DNA from 3 places in the Clostridium sp. M62/1 genome. Region 2 is predicted to be linked to each of the others. Evidence: predicted binding sites of a transcription regulator. Region 2 holds the regulator's gene; each other region holds the start of a gene.
What was found. The regulator NrdR, encoded in region 2, represses ribonucleotide reductase genes. The targets are predictions, from matches to a motif close to CACNANATNTNGTG.
Positions count from the first base shown of each region.

Region 1: the regulator NrdR is predicted to act here: its motif matches at 3,651-3,664, upstream of LK436_RS07885 (ribonucleoside triphosphate reductase).
Region 3: the regulator NrdR is predicted to act here: its motif matches at 2,546-2,559, upstream of nrdD (anaerobic ribonucleoside-triphosphate reductase).

Region 1 covers NZ_CP085988.1:1,654,844-1,659,648, reverse strand. Annotated here, with positions in the region: gene LK436_RS07890 (fructose-bisphosphatase class III) at 1-838, opposite strand, end outside; gene LK436_RS07885 (ribonucleoside triphosphate reductase) at 1,149-3,551, opposite strand; gene hflX (GTPase HflX) at 3,805-4,805, opposite strand, start outside.
Region 2 covers NZ_CP085988.1:1,903,472-1,908,276, forward strand. Annotated here, with positions in the region: gene pepV (dipeptidase PepV) at 1-796, shown strand, start outside; gene LK436_RS08960 (FAD-binding protein) at 1,107-2,135, shown strand; gene LK436_RS08965 (YlmC/YmxH family sporulation protein) at 2,200-2,448, shown strand; gene nrdR (transcriptional regulator NrdR) at 2,517-2,972, shown strand; gene LK436_RS08975 (YqeG family HAD IIIA-type phosphatase) at 3,018-3,533, shown strand; gene aroE (shikimate dehydrogenase) at 3,610-4,805, shown strand, end outside.
Region 3 covers NZ_CP085988.1:1,647,236-1,652,040, forward strand. Annotated here, with positions in the region: gene LK436_RS07845 (dicarboxylate/amino acid:cation symporter) at 1-130, opposite strand, end outside; gene LK436_RS07850 (segregation and condensation protein A) at 584-1,384, shown strand; gene scpB (SMC-Scp complex subunit ScpB) at 1,497-2,189, shown strand; gene nrdD (anaerobic ribonucleoside-triphosphate reductase) at 2,639-4,771, shown strand.

The DNA of each region.
Region 1 (4,805 bases), 250 kb from region 2:
GATCGTCTCCGTAGGTGTTCAGGGCAAAGTTCGCCAGAGGAAGCAGGTTAATGCCGTACCCATCCTCCAGAATGTCGAGATTCCCATACCTTGCACAGATGCGGATCACATTTGCAATGCAGCAGAGCTGCCCTGCTGCCGCCCCCATCCACAGCACATCGTGGTTTCCCCACTGTACGTCCACAGAGTGATAGGCCATCAGCTTGTCCATAATGATATGCGGTCCCGGTCCCCTGTCAAAGATATCCCCGACAATGTGCAGGTGATCCACGGTCAGACGCTGAATCAGCTCACAGAGCGCCGCAATAAACTGACCTGCCCTCCCCACGCGGATAATCGTCTGCACAATGGCCCCATAGTAGGATTCCTTGTCTGCCAGATCCCCTCTCTCTGTGATCAGCTCCTCCATCACATAGGCAAACTCCCTGGGGAGAGCCTTTCGCACCTTGGAGCGCGTATACTTGCTGGACGCCCTGCGGCATACCTCAATCAGCCGGTAAAGGGTAATCTTATACCAGTCTTCCGGATTTTCCTCCTTTTTCAGAATCCGCTCCATCTTTTCCCACGGATAGTAGATCAGCGTTGCCAGCGCCTGCTTGTCCTGACGGCTCAGGGTATTTCCGAACACATCGTCAATCTTTCTCTTCACTGAGCCGGAACCGTTTTTCAGCACATGGGAAAAGGCCTCATACTCCCCGTGCACGTCCGTCAGAAAGTGCTCTGTCCCCTTGGGAAGGTTTAATATGGCTTCCAGGTTGATCACCTCTGTGGATGCTGCCGCAATCGTCGGGTACAGCTCCGAAAGCCGTTCCAGATACTTCTCTTCCAGGTTCTTCATAATCTCCTCCTAATACTGGGCAGTTTTTAATTTAATGAAAAATTTTCCTGCATTTCCTAGTCTTGTCTATGATTTTAGCATAATATGGAGAATATTTACAGTTTTATCTGGATTTTGTGAAAATAATAACTCGAAATGATTCCTGAACCCCAGACTTTCCCTCCCTGCCCTCCTGTCCCGGCTCTTTCAGAACGTGGCCGCCGCAGCTTCGGGAGAGGGGCGCTCACGGAAAAAACGGCGCCGCAGCCTCCTTCTTTCGAAGCTGCGGCGCCGTTTTCGCCTGCTGTCAGTCTGATTCTCCTGTCAGACTCTACCTGTGTTCCTCGGCAAACTTCCTGATATTGGACGCATTGACGAATTTCTTTATCTCCCCGTCCTTTCCCACGAGAACCAGTGTGGGAGCCTGCATAATCCCGAACTGATCGGACATGTCAGGATTCTCCTCCGCATCGACTACCGTATACTCGGTTCCCTTTAAAAATTCCTTTGCCATCCGGCAGTTGGGACATGTTTTAGTGGTAAACAGGTAAGCGCCTGCCCTGGCAGCCACACCCTTTCTGGCTGTATCTGCGGGCTCCTCCCTGGCAGATTCATGCTTCTCCTCCAGGCCGATGGAAAACTCCTTTCCGTTTTTCATCCTGGAATGGCCCATACTGTAGGTCTTTCTGTCCTTATACTCCTGGGATTTTCCTTCATTCCAGTTCTGTACCGGGCGGTAGTAGCCGGTAATGCGGCTGTATACCTCCGCCTTCTCACCGCAGACAGGGCAGGTAAAGTGCTCTCCGATCAGATAACCATGCTCTCTGCAGATCGAGTAGGTCGGCGACAGGGTGTAGTAGGGCAGCCGGTAATTCTCCGCAATGGTGCGTACCAGTTTGGCCGCAGACCTCCAGTCCGGCAGCTTCTCTCCCAGGAAGGCATGGAATACGGTTCCCGAGGTGTAAAGAGTCTGCAGCTCGTCCTGAATATCCAGGGCATCAAAGACATCGTCCGTGTATCCCACAGGAAGGTGAGAGCTGTTTGTATAGTACGGCGTTTCTCCCGGCGCTCCGGCTGTGATGATGTCAGGATACCGCTCTCTGTCATGCTTTGCCAGCCTGTAGGAGGTGGACTCGGCCGGAGTTGCCTCCAGGTTGTAGAGATCCCCGTATAATTCCTGATAATCGGAGAGTCTTTCCCTCATGTGGTTCAGCACGTTCTTTGTAAATTCCTGAGTCTCCCTGTGGGTCAGATCCTTGCGAATCCATCTGGCATTGAGGCCCGCCTCATTCATTCCCACCAGACCGATGGTGGAGAAATGGTTTTCAAAGGTTCCCAGGTACCGTTTTGTATAGGGGTACAGCCCGTTGTCCAGAAGCCTTGTGATCACCTCTCTCTTTGTCTTCAGGGAACGGGCCGCCACATCCATCATGTGATCCAGGCGGTGGTAAAAATCGTCCTCATCCACTGCCAGATAAGCGATTCTCGGCATATTGATCGTCACTACGCCTACTGAGCCGGTACTCTCTCCCGAGCCGAAGAAGCCGCCGGTCTTCTTTCTCAGCTCCCTTAAATCCAGTCTCAGGCGGCAGCACATACTTCTGACATCGCTGGGCTGCATGTCGCTGTTAATATAGTTTGAAAAATACGGGGTTCCGTATTTGGATGTCATCTCAAAGAGAAGGCGGTTGTTTTCTGTATCGGACCAGTCAAACTCCTTGGTGATGGAGTAGGTCGGGATCGGATACTGGAAGCCGCGTCCGTTGGCATCTCCCTCGATCATGGTCTCAATAAAGGCCTTGTTGATCATATCCATCTCGTGCTTGCAGTCCTTATATTTGAAATCCATCTCCTTTCCGCCCACGATGGCATTCATCTCAGCCATATCGTCCGGAACGGTCCAGTCCAGGGTAATGTTGGAGAACGGCGCCTGGGTTCCCCAGCGGCTTGGCGTGTTGACGCCGTAGATAAAAGATTCAATGCACTTTTTGACTGCGTCATAGGAGAGATTGTCCACCTTTACAAACGGAGCCAGATACGTGTCAAAGGAGGAGAATGCCTGTGCTCCTGCCCACTCGTTCTGCATAATTCCCAGGAAGTTTACCATCTGGTTGCAGAGAACGGAAAGGTGCCTGGCCGGCGATGAGGTGATCTTTCCCGTGATGCCCCCAAGTCCTTCCAGGAGGAGCTGCTTTAAGGACCAGCCTGCGCAGTAGCCTGTCAGCATAGACAGATCGTGCAGATGGATATCGGCGTTTCTGTGAGCCTCTGCCACCTCGTGATCGTAGATCTCTGACAGCCAGTAGTTGGCTGTGACAGCGCCTGAATTGCTCAGGATCAGCCCTCCCACGGAATAGGTGACGGTGGAATTTTCCTTCACCCGCCAGTCCTCCACCTTCACATAGCTGTTCACCACATCCTTATAGTCCAGGATGGTCGCCTTCATGTTCCTGATTTTTTCTCTCTGCTTTCTATATAAAATGTAAGCCTTCGCAACCTCTGTGTATCCGGTCTGCTCCAGCACATGCTCCACGCTGTCCTGTATCTCCTCCACGCTGATCTTTCCGTTTTTCAGCTTGGGCTGAAAATCAGCGGTCACGCGAAGAGACAAAAGCTCCAGAATCTCCTGGCTGTACTCATTGCTGGTGGCCTTGAACGCCTTTTTGATGGCATTCGTTATCTTCGCCAGATTGAAGTCAGCTATCTCTCCGTCACGTTTAATCACATTTATCATACTGCCTTCTCCTTTCCAAAAACCCGTCAAGAGGGTACAGACTCCATTATAGCAAAAGACAGAAGAAAGCACAATATCTATGAAAATGTTTTTAATAAAAACAAGATATTGTGCTTTTTCGTCTGTTTTTCTCTCTATTTTTTGTATATCCGTGCGCTCTGCCCTTCCGGCAGTCTCTGTCCCCGCCTCCTGATTTCTCTTCTCTTTGCGCCTGTGGGCCCGTATGTCAAAGGGGTCCGGGGCGGCGTTTTTCTCAGCCCTGCAGAATGCTTCCGTAAATCTCAGCCGGCACATACGCCTTCACTGCGATTCCCTCTTCTGTATACTCTTCCGACAGAAGCTCTCCGTACCTGCGGATGGACTGGATTTTTCCAGCCCGGGCGTAGGGGAACACCTTTTCCAGATACACCTTGCGGCTGCGGAGAATGCCCTCCAGTGTCTCCAGAAGGGCCGGAATGCCTTCTCCTGTCTTTGCCGAGATCTTCACCTGGAAGTCCGAGCGGAAATCCCTGAGGATCACATCCCCTGTCAGGCGGTCCATCTTATTAAACACCGTGATCACCGTCTTATCCGTGATTTCCAGCTGCCTCAGTGTCTCATACACAATGTGGATCTGAGTCTCCATCTGGGGATTGGATACATCCACCACATGCAGGATAATGTCGCTGTAGCGCGCCTCCTCAAGAGTGCTCTTAAAGGCCTCTATCAGGTGATGGGGCAGCTTTCTGATAAAGCCCACCGTATCTGTCAGAAGGATTTTCTGCCCGCTGGGAAGCTCCAGTGTCCTCGTGGTGGGATCGAGGGTGGCAAACAGCATGTCCTGGGCCAGAATCCCCGCGTCTGTCAGATAGTTTAACAGGGTGGATTTTCCCGCGTTGGTGTAGCCCACGATGGCGGCCGATACGGTACAGTTTCGATCCCTCTGCTGCCTTGCCACCTCCCTGTGGCGCTTCACATTCTCAAGCTCTGATTTGAGCTGCCCGATTCTCTCGTGGATCAGACGGCGGTCCACCTCCAGCTTTTTCTCTCCCGGTCCCCTGGTTCCGATTCCTCCGCCAAGCCTGGAAAGAGAATTTCTCAGTCCCACCAGTCTGGCAGCCCGGTAGCGAAGCTGGGCAAGCTCTACCTGGATTTTTCCCTCCCGCGTCACCGCGTGGGACGCGAAAATATCCAGGATAACCATGGTTCTGTCCATCACCTTTATCTGAAGGGCATCCTCCAGGTTGCGAAGCTGAGCCGGGCTCAGCTCATCGT
Region 2 (4,805 bases):
CCCCCGCGTGAAATCTATCAAAGCAGGCACGAAGATCAATGTGGTCCCCGGAAAGGCATTCGCTGTCTTTGAGGGGCTCGACGATGACGTGGTGAGAGCAGCGGCAGATGAGGTGGAGAAGGAGACAGGCGTTTCCTTTGAGATCATGGGAAAGGACAGCTGTCTTGAGATCACAGCCTGCGGAGCAGGGGCCCATGCGTCCACGCCTCAGGAGGGAAAGAATGCCATCACAGCGCTGCTCCTTCTGATCACAAAGCTTCCATTTGCAGCCTGCAGGCAGATAGAGGTGATAAAGGCCCTCTGCCAGCTCTTCCCCCACGGAGACACAGAGGGACGCGCCCTCGGCGTGGCTATGGAAGATGAACTGTCCGGCGCCCTCACCCTGGCCTTTGACATTCTCGAGGTGACAGAGGAGAAGATGCACGGAATGATTGACAGCCGTACTCCTCTGTGCGGCAATGAGGAGAATGTGTTAAAGCCTATAGCTGCGAAGATGGAGGAACTCGGCATCACGATGCTCACCCGCGAGATGCGTCCGCCTCACCACGTGGATGGAAATTCTGATTTCGTTAAAACCCTTCTTTCTGTCTATGAGGAGTACACGGGAAGAAAGGGCGAGTGCGTTTCCATGGGAGGCGGAACGTACGTCCATGATCTGAAAAACGGAGTGGCCTTTGGAGCCGCCCTTCCGGAAACGGACAACCGGATGCACGGAGCTGACGAGTTTGCCGTGATCGATGAGCTTCTCCTGAGTGCAAAGATTTTTGCCCAGGTAATTGCAGAACTCTGCGCTTAGGCGGGAATTCAGGAGAAAATGCCGGTTTTGCACCTGGTCTGTGCAGTCCGGGTACTTCGGTGAGTTCATAAAATATTTATAAAAATTTCCGTTTTGAGAATAAAACTTAATGAAAGTTCAATTGATTTGCCTGCTGCTTTGTGATAAACTTTTGCCTCAGAAGCGGCGGGAGGTCAGTTGGACTTTTTTTCCGCTTCTGCCATTTTTTTCTGAAATTTTCCTGCCTGTCCGGCTATGGAAGCTGAGGGCGCAGGAAGAGAAGTCTATGTGGAAACGGAAGGGTTTCCTTTCCGGGAGAGGAGAATGAATAATGAGAAAAAAGACATATGCGGCGCTTGCTGCTGCTGTCCTTGCAGCAGGAGCGCTTGCCGGATGCAGCAGCCAAAATACAGAGAAGGGAAAGGGGACAGCGGCCGGCGAAGGCACTGAGGAGACTGGGGAGACAGCCGTCCCGTCCTCTGAGGCACAGGAGGGACAGGCAGAGGGAGCCGGGATCTCGGACGCGGACATTGTGATTGCCGGAGGAGACGCAGCGGGAATGGCTGCAGCAATTCAGGCAGTTGCCGAGGGCACGGATCCGTCTAAAATTCTGGTTCTGGAAAAGGGAGGCGCAGAGAAGTCTGCACTTTCAGGAGAGAGCTTTAACGCAGCTGACACCGATGAGCAGGCGGAGGCCGGCATCGAAGATTCTGTGGATGCCTTTATCACCGATACTATGGCGGCAGGCGGCGGAAAGAACAGCCAGGAGATGGTGGAGCATATGGCGGAGAGCGGACGGGAGGCCCTTGTCTGGCTGAGAGATCAGGGAGTGGAACTGTCAGGCGTGACACAGGACGAGGGCTCCAGCGTAGCCAGAAGCTATCAGGCAGCGGACGGAGGGAATCTGGGAGAAGAGATAGAGGCGAAGCTTCAGGAGAAGTTTGATTCCCTGAACGTGAATGTGGCGGAAAACACAGAGCTTGCCCAGGTGCTTTACGGAGCAGACGGGGAAGTGACGGGAGTGAAGGTAAAGGGAGATAAAGGGGAGCAGGAGATTACCTGCCGGGCCCTTTTGGTGACAGATGTGGATTACATTGACCTGCTTGAGGATCTGGCAGTTTCCTATGTGACAGATGAGAGCGGGGCAAATAAGGGAATCCTGGTGGACAGCTGTGCCAATGCAGTAACCGCAGACGGAGGCGAAATTCCCGGACTTTACGGGGCTGGCGCTGTGATCGATGCGGCCCTCCACGGAGATAAGGCCCTGGCCGGAAACGAGCTGACAGGAACCATTGCGTTCGGCATGACGGCAGGCACGGAAACGGCCATCTACTCCCAGGACAATGCACCGGAGGCATAGATAAGGCACCTGTCACGGGAACCGGGCATATACTGGAATGAGGAGCCATTTTCAGGAGGAGTCCATGCGTCTTTGCGAGCTGAAGCAGAAGGAGGTTATCAATATCTGTGACTGCCGCCGTCTGGGATATGTGGGAGATGTGGACTTTGACGCCTGCACCGGCAGGATTCTGGCTCTCATTGTGCCCGGACCCGGCTGCCTGTGGGGATTTCTGGGCCGGGAGAGCGAATGGGTGATCCCATGGTGCGATATAAAGCAGATTGGGGATGACATTATTCTGGTAGAGCTGCATGAAAAAAAGGGAAAAGGCTGAAAACGGCTTGCATATCTGACCGCAGTACGTTAAAATAAGGACAATATATCACACAGGAGGAACAGAACGTGAAATGTCCATTTTGTAATGCAGCTGACACGAAGGTAATCGATTCCAGACCGGCAGACGACAACAGCTCTATCCGCCGCCGCCGTCAGTGTGAAACATGCGGAAAGAGATTTACGACTTATGAGAAGCTGGAGACCATGCCTCTCATGGTGATAAAAAAGGATAATTCCAGAGAGCTTTACGACCGCTCCAAGATAGAGGCGGGCATCCTTCATTCCTGCCATAAGCGCCCGGTATCTCCCCAGCAGATCAGCGCTACCATAGATGAGATTGAAAACCAGATTTTCAACAAGGAGGAGAGGGAGATTGAAACCTCCGCCATCGGCGAGCTGGTGATGGATAAGCTGAAGGATCTCGACGAGGTTGCCTATGTGCGCTTTGCCTCTGTTTACCGGGAGTTTAAGGATGTGGGAACCTTTATGGAGGAGCTTTCTAAGCTCCTGAAAAAAGAGTAAGGCCAGACGGACCGGATGGAGAGAAAGACTGAAAAGGTAAAACATATGTTTAAAGCATTCTACCCAAAGGAATACAGGGACTCCGCTTATGATATCCCCTACGAGAAGTTTTACAGGGAGGGGATTCGCGGAGTCATTTTCGATATAGACAATACACTCGTTCCCCACGGTGCTCCGGCGGATCAGAGGGCGAAGGAGCTTTTTTTGCGCCTTCACGGGATGGGTATGAAAACCTGCCTCCTCTCGAATAATAAGGAGCCCAGGGTGGCATCCTTTGCCAGTCAGGTGAAATCTCCCTATATTTTTAAGGGCGGAAAGCCTGGAACGAAGGGCTATCAGAGGGCCATGGAGCTTATGGGCACAGACTGCAGGACGAGCCTTTTTGTGGGAGACCAGCTGTTTACGGATGTGTATGGGGCCAACAGGGCAGGCATTTACGCAGTCCTGACAAAGCCCATCCATCCCAAAGAGGAGATTCAGATCGTGCTGAAGCGGAGGCTGGAGGCGGTGGTACTCCTCTTCTACAGGAGGGCGTGCGAAAAACAGAGAAAGCACAGCTGAGATCGAAAAAGAGCACAGCGGGAGATAAGACGGCGGCCGGCAGAAATCGCCGGGAAAGGACAGGCGGACAGGACAGATGAAAAATAATGAGAAAAACAGAGGTGCAGAGTGGGCGGCTCTGGTTAATGGGACAACCAAGGTGTGCGGGATTCTTGCAGATCCGGTGGAGCATTCCATGTCTCCTATGCTGCAGAACCTTTACGGGAACAGTACCGGGACGGACATGGTCTACGTGCCCTTTCGCGTAAAAGAGGAGGAGCTTGAGGCGGCGGTCAGAGGAGCCTTTGCCTTAAATATCAGAGGGCTGAACGTCACCGTTCCTCACAAGCAGAGTGTGATGCGTTTTCTGGATGGAATCGATGAGACGGCAAAGGCTGTGGGAGCCGTGAATACGCTGGTGCGCACAGAGGGCGGCTATAAGGGGTACAATACAGATGTTCCCGGACTTTTAAGAGCCGTGAGGGAAGCCGGAATCGAGATCAGGGGCAGAAACTGTATTCTGATCGGAGCAGGAGGGGCTGCAAAGGCGGCTGCCTACCTGCTGGCCGGCGAGGGAGCAGAGCATATTTACCTGCTGAACCGGAGCATGGACCGGGCTGCATCCTTAGCTGACTGGATAAACGGGCAGTCGGGAGGAAGAGAACTGGTGACAGCTCTGCCTGTTTCTGAGTGGAGGAGCATTCCTGACGGCAGGTATCTGGCCATCCAGTCCACCAGCGTGGGCATGTATCCGAACACGGACAGCGCTCCAATCGAGGACAGGGAATTTTACCGCCTGATAGATGAGGCAGTGGATATTATCTATACACCTGCGGAGACGAAGTTCATGCGCCTTGTGAGGGAGGCGGGAGGCCGTGCGGTGAACGGTCTCAACATGCTGATTTACCAGGGAGTGATCTCCTACGAGCTCTGGTATCCGGGCCAGAGAGTGAACAGGGAAACCCTGGCACTTGCCAGAAGGCTGATAGAGGAGCGGCTTGCCGGAGGGAGAGCCGGGGAGCCGGCCTGTGAAGAGACGGTACAGAACAGCCGCAAGGGCGGGAATGAAAGAAATTCTCTCCCATCCCCGATTCTGCTGATCGGTTTTATGGGGGCCGGAAAGACAAGCGTGGGAAAAATCCTTGCAGAGAGGACAGGCCTTCCGTTTCTGGACACGGATCAGGAGATTGAAAAAAGAGCCGGCATGACCATACCGGAGATCTTTGAGACGAAGGGCGAGGAGGGGTTCAGGGCTGTGGAAACAGAAACGCTGAGAGCTCTCATTGAAGAGTC
Region 3 (4,805 bases), 260 kb from region 2:
TGAAAATACCGGAGGCGGTAACCACGGCACGGCAGACCGGCTCCGGCAGGAACTGACCAATCAGAATACCGAGAATAATGGCAATAATCAGCCTAGGAACTAGGCCCAGCTTTTTCTTTTTCTTTTCCATAAGTACAAAATTCTCCTTTGTATTGGTATGAGAAGGAAGAGAGGGCTTCAGCAAATGCTCTCCCAAAGCCGCCTTTGTACAGCTGTCTGGCAGGAGTACGATTGACGTCTTTGTGGGACTATTGTATCATAATTAGTATACATTATTCAAATTCATAAAATATATAGATTTGTTGAAAAAAATTAATACTGTAAAATTAATGCTGAAATTTAATACTGAAGGGAAATCGTCCGGGAGGAGCCGGAACGGTTAGCTGAACCTGCCGGGATGAATCCGGGCAGAGGCTTATGGACGCCCTATCAGGGCAGAAATTTCTGCAGCTTCTGCAGCTGAGGTATGGCAGGATCTGTGACGCAGGTTTACTTTGAATGGAAAATCTGCTATACTGAGATTTTCTGAGATTTTATGAAACGGAACGGATGACGGTGTGAAAGCGCACAGGGGACAGAGAATATGGGAATTTCTTACAAGCTGGAGCATTTCGAGGGACCTCTCGATCTGCTTTTGCATCTGATCGAAAAAAATAAGGTAAGCATTTACGATATTCCGATTGTGACGATCACAGAACAGTATTTAGACTATGTGAACCACATGGATATCAGAGATCTGGACTTAGTCAGCGAGTTTCTGGTGATGGCGGCTACGCTGCTTGACATTAAGGCAAGGATGCTGCTTCCTAAGGAGGAAAAGCCGGAGCGGGAAGGGGAGGATCCGAGGGCTGAGCTGGTGAGACGCCTGCTGGAATACAAGATGTATAAGTTTATGGCCAGAGAGCTGGAGGAGATGGAAGAGGGGGCGGAGCGCCTTCTGTTTAAAGGGCCTACGATTCCGGAGGAAGTGGCAAAATATGAGGAGCCGGTGGATCTGGACAGCCTTCTGGACGGCCTGACTCTGGCAAAGCTCCAGGAGATATTCGAGTCTGTGCTCCGCAGGGGTGACAACAGGAGAGACCCGGTGAGAAGCAGCTTTGGAACCATAAAAAAAGAGCCGGTAAGTCTGGAAGAGAAGCTCACCTTCGTACTGTCCTATGCCAGAAAAAACAGGAGGTTCAGTTTCAGGCAGATGCTGGAATACTCCAGGGACAGGATGGAGATCGTCGTTTCCTTTCTGGCAGTGCTGGAACTGATGAAGGTCGGGAGAATCCGCCTGTCACAGGCATCCATAGACGATGATATGTACATAGAGGCGCTGGAGCCTGAGGAAGAAGAGGCGCCGGAGAACTTCCGGGAGGAGGGCTCAGGCTCTGAAAGCTGAATACGGAGAAAATTCGGGGCACCGGGTGCAGGAAGGGCGGCAGCAGCCAGGGAGTCTGCCGGCCAGGGACAGGCGCCATAAAAGCAGGAGGCATAGAAACGGGAGATAAGCGATGGATAAAAGAGAGGGAGCAGAATTAAAAAGGGAAGAGGCCATAGTGGAGGCGGTTCTCTTTACCATGGGAAAATCGGTGGAGCTTAGGCAGCTTGCCGCTGCCATCGGAAAAAGCGAGGAGGAGGCAAAAGAGGCGGTGTCGGAGCTTTCCAGGCGGTATGACAGGGAGAAGAGGGGGCTTCGCATCATCGAGCTTTCAGGCAGCTATCAGATGTGTACCAGGGCTGAGTATTATGAGAATCTGATCCGCGTGGCAAAGGCGCCCAAAAAGCAGGTGCTGTCAGACGTGGTTCTGGAGACACTGTCCATTATCGCCTATAAACAGCCGATCACAAAGATTGAGATTGAGCAGATCCGGGGAGTGAAGTCGGATCACGCGGTGAACCGCCTTATCGAGTACAACCTTGTCTATGAGGTGGGACGTCTGGACGCCCCGGGGCGGCCGGCACTGTTTGCCACTACGGAGGAGTTTCTGCGCAGGTTCGGTGTGGGAAGCATGGAGGAGCTGCCGGTGATTGATCCCCAGCAGCTTGACGAGTTCAAGCTGGAGGTGGAGGAGGAGCTGTCCATGAACCCGGAGGAGCTGCAGGCTGTGCTGGAGACGGCAGCGGCATCAGAGAAGGAGGATGGGAAAGCGGAAGAGGGAGAAACCGAAGGAGAAGGCGAAGGGAAAAAACAGGAGCAGGAATAGAGAGCTGGCGAAAATTCGGAAACAGTCTGGACGCCCCTGACAGGCAGGGCGTTCGTCTCGTTTCTGTTTTTTTGCGCTGAAAGCTATACCTGTGCCGATGAAAGCGGGCAGGGATGTGCCGGGTTTTGCAGACTGTTTCCATCTGGCTTCTGGGCAGGAAAGATTAGCCCTGCATGTATACAGAAAAAAGTTTTTCTGGTTTCTTCCGCACAGGATAAGGCTTTACGGCCTGTCAAGCATTTTTTGAGGGAAAATGGCTCTTGACTTCCTATAGGGCAGATGATACGATAGGGTTCAGGTATGACACAGGATATTGTGTTTGAAGTGATAAATACGACTAAATATAGTTTATTGTATACAATATATTGTGCTGACAGCCGGGCCGTGTCCGGCTTTTGTATTCTATGAAAAGGCAGCACAGGAGCAGGATATCAAGGAGGTAAAGGGAAATGAAGTGCAGCGAGATAAAAGTGATAAAGAAGGACGGAACCAGGGAGGATTTTAATGTCCAGAAGGTGGTAGTGGCAGTGAACAAGTCCGCCGAGAGGGCCATGATCCAGTTCTCACAGGCGGAGCTCAACTTTATCTGTCAGTTTGTGGAGGAGAAGGCAGAGGCTCTTGGGACTGCTGAGATTCCCATCGCCCAGATGCACAATCTGGTGGAGGGAGCTCTTGAGAGGGTCAACCCTCTCGTGGCCAAGAGCTACCGGGATTACCGCAACTATAAGCAGGACTTTGTGCAGATGCTGGATGAGGTTTACAAGAAGAGCCAGTCTATCATGTATATCGGCGACAAGGAAAATTCCAACACAGACAGCGCCCTGGTATCCACAAAGAGAAGCCTGATTTTTAACGAGCTGAATAAGGAGCTCTATAAGAAATTTTTCATGACGGTGGAGGAGCTTCAGGCCTGCCGCGACGGTTATCTCTACATCCATGATATGTCTGCCCGCAGAGATACGATGAACTGCTGCCTCTTCGACGTAAAGAGCGTGCTGACAGGGGGATTCGAGATGGGAAACCTCTGGTACAATGAGCCAAAGACCCTTGATGTGGCCTTCGACGTCATCGGAGATATTGTCCTGAGCGCCGCCAGCCAGCAGTACGGAGGCTTTACGGTTCCCAGCGTGGAGGAGATTCTGGCGCCCTATGCGGAGAAATCCTATGCAAAATACATTGAAAAATATACGGGGCTCGGGCTTAATGAGAAGAAGGCCGAGGAGGTGGCCTGGGCTGATGTTCAGAGGGATATGGAGCAGGGATTCCAGGGCTGGGAGTATAAGTTCAACTCCGTTTCCTCCAGCCGCGGAGACTATCCGTTTATTACCATGACAGCGGGAACCGGAAGGAGCCGCTTTGCGAAGATGGCCACCATCACCATGCTGGACGTGAGAAGAAAGGGACAGGGAAAGGAAGGCCACAAAAAGCCGGTGCTGTTCCCGAAGCTGGTGTTCCTCTACGATGAAAACCTGCACGGACCGGGAAAGGAGCTGGAGGACGTATTTGAGGCGGGAATCCGCTGTTCCTCCAAGACCATGTATCCCGATTGGCTGTCCCTGACCGGCGAGGGCTATATTGCCGGCATGTACAAAAAATATGGAAAGATTATCTCCCCCATGGGCTGCCGCGCCTTCCTCTCTCCCTGGTATGAGAGAGGCGGCATGGAGCCGGCGGACGAGAACGACGTGCCCCGCTTTGTGGGACGCTTTAACATTGGCGTCGTGAGCCTCCACCTTCCGATGATTCTCGCCAAGGCAAGGCAGGAGAGCCGCGATTTCTATGAGGTGTTAGACTACTATCTGGAGCTGATCCGAAAGATCCACATCCGCACCTATGCTTACCTGGGCGAGATGCGCGCCTCCACGAACCCGCTGGCCTACTGCGAGGGCGGCTTCTACGGCGGACACCTGGGCCTTCACGACAAAATCAAGCCTCTGTTAAAGACAGCAACGGCGTCCTTCGGCATTACTGCCTTCAACGAGCTTCAGGAGCTTTACAACGGAAAGTCACTGGTGGAGGACGGACAGTTTGCCCTGGAGGTGCTCCGGCACATTAATGACAAGGTGAACCAGTTCAAGAAGGAGGACGGAAACCTCTATGCCATCTACGCAACTCCTGCTGAGAATCTGTGCGGCTTACAGGTAAAGCAGTTCAGAAAGAAATACGGAATTATCGAGAATGTGTCCGACAGGGAGTATGTGAGCAACGGTTTCCACTGCCATGTGACGGAGGACATTACCCCGATTCAGAAGCAGGATCTGGAGTACCGTTTCTGGGAGCTGTCAAACGGCGGAAAGATCCAGTATGTGAAATATCCGATTGCCTACAACACAGATGCCATCCGCACCCTGGTGCGCAGGGCTATGAAGATGGGCTTTTACGAGGGCGTCAACCTGTCCCTGTCCTACTGCGATGACTGCGGCCATGAGGAGTTAAACATGGACGTATGCCCCAAGTGCGGCAGCAGGAACCTCACAAAGATTGACAGGATGAACGGCTACCTGAGCTATTCCCGCGTAAAAGGCGATACAAGGCTCAACGATGCGAAGATGGCGGAGATTGCCGAGCGAAAATCCATGTAAAGGCAGATCGGTTCTGAAGGCCCCGAAGTTTTCG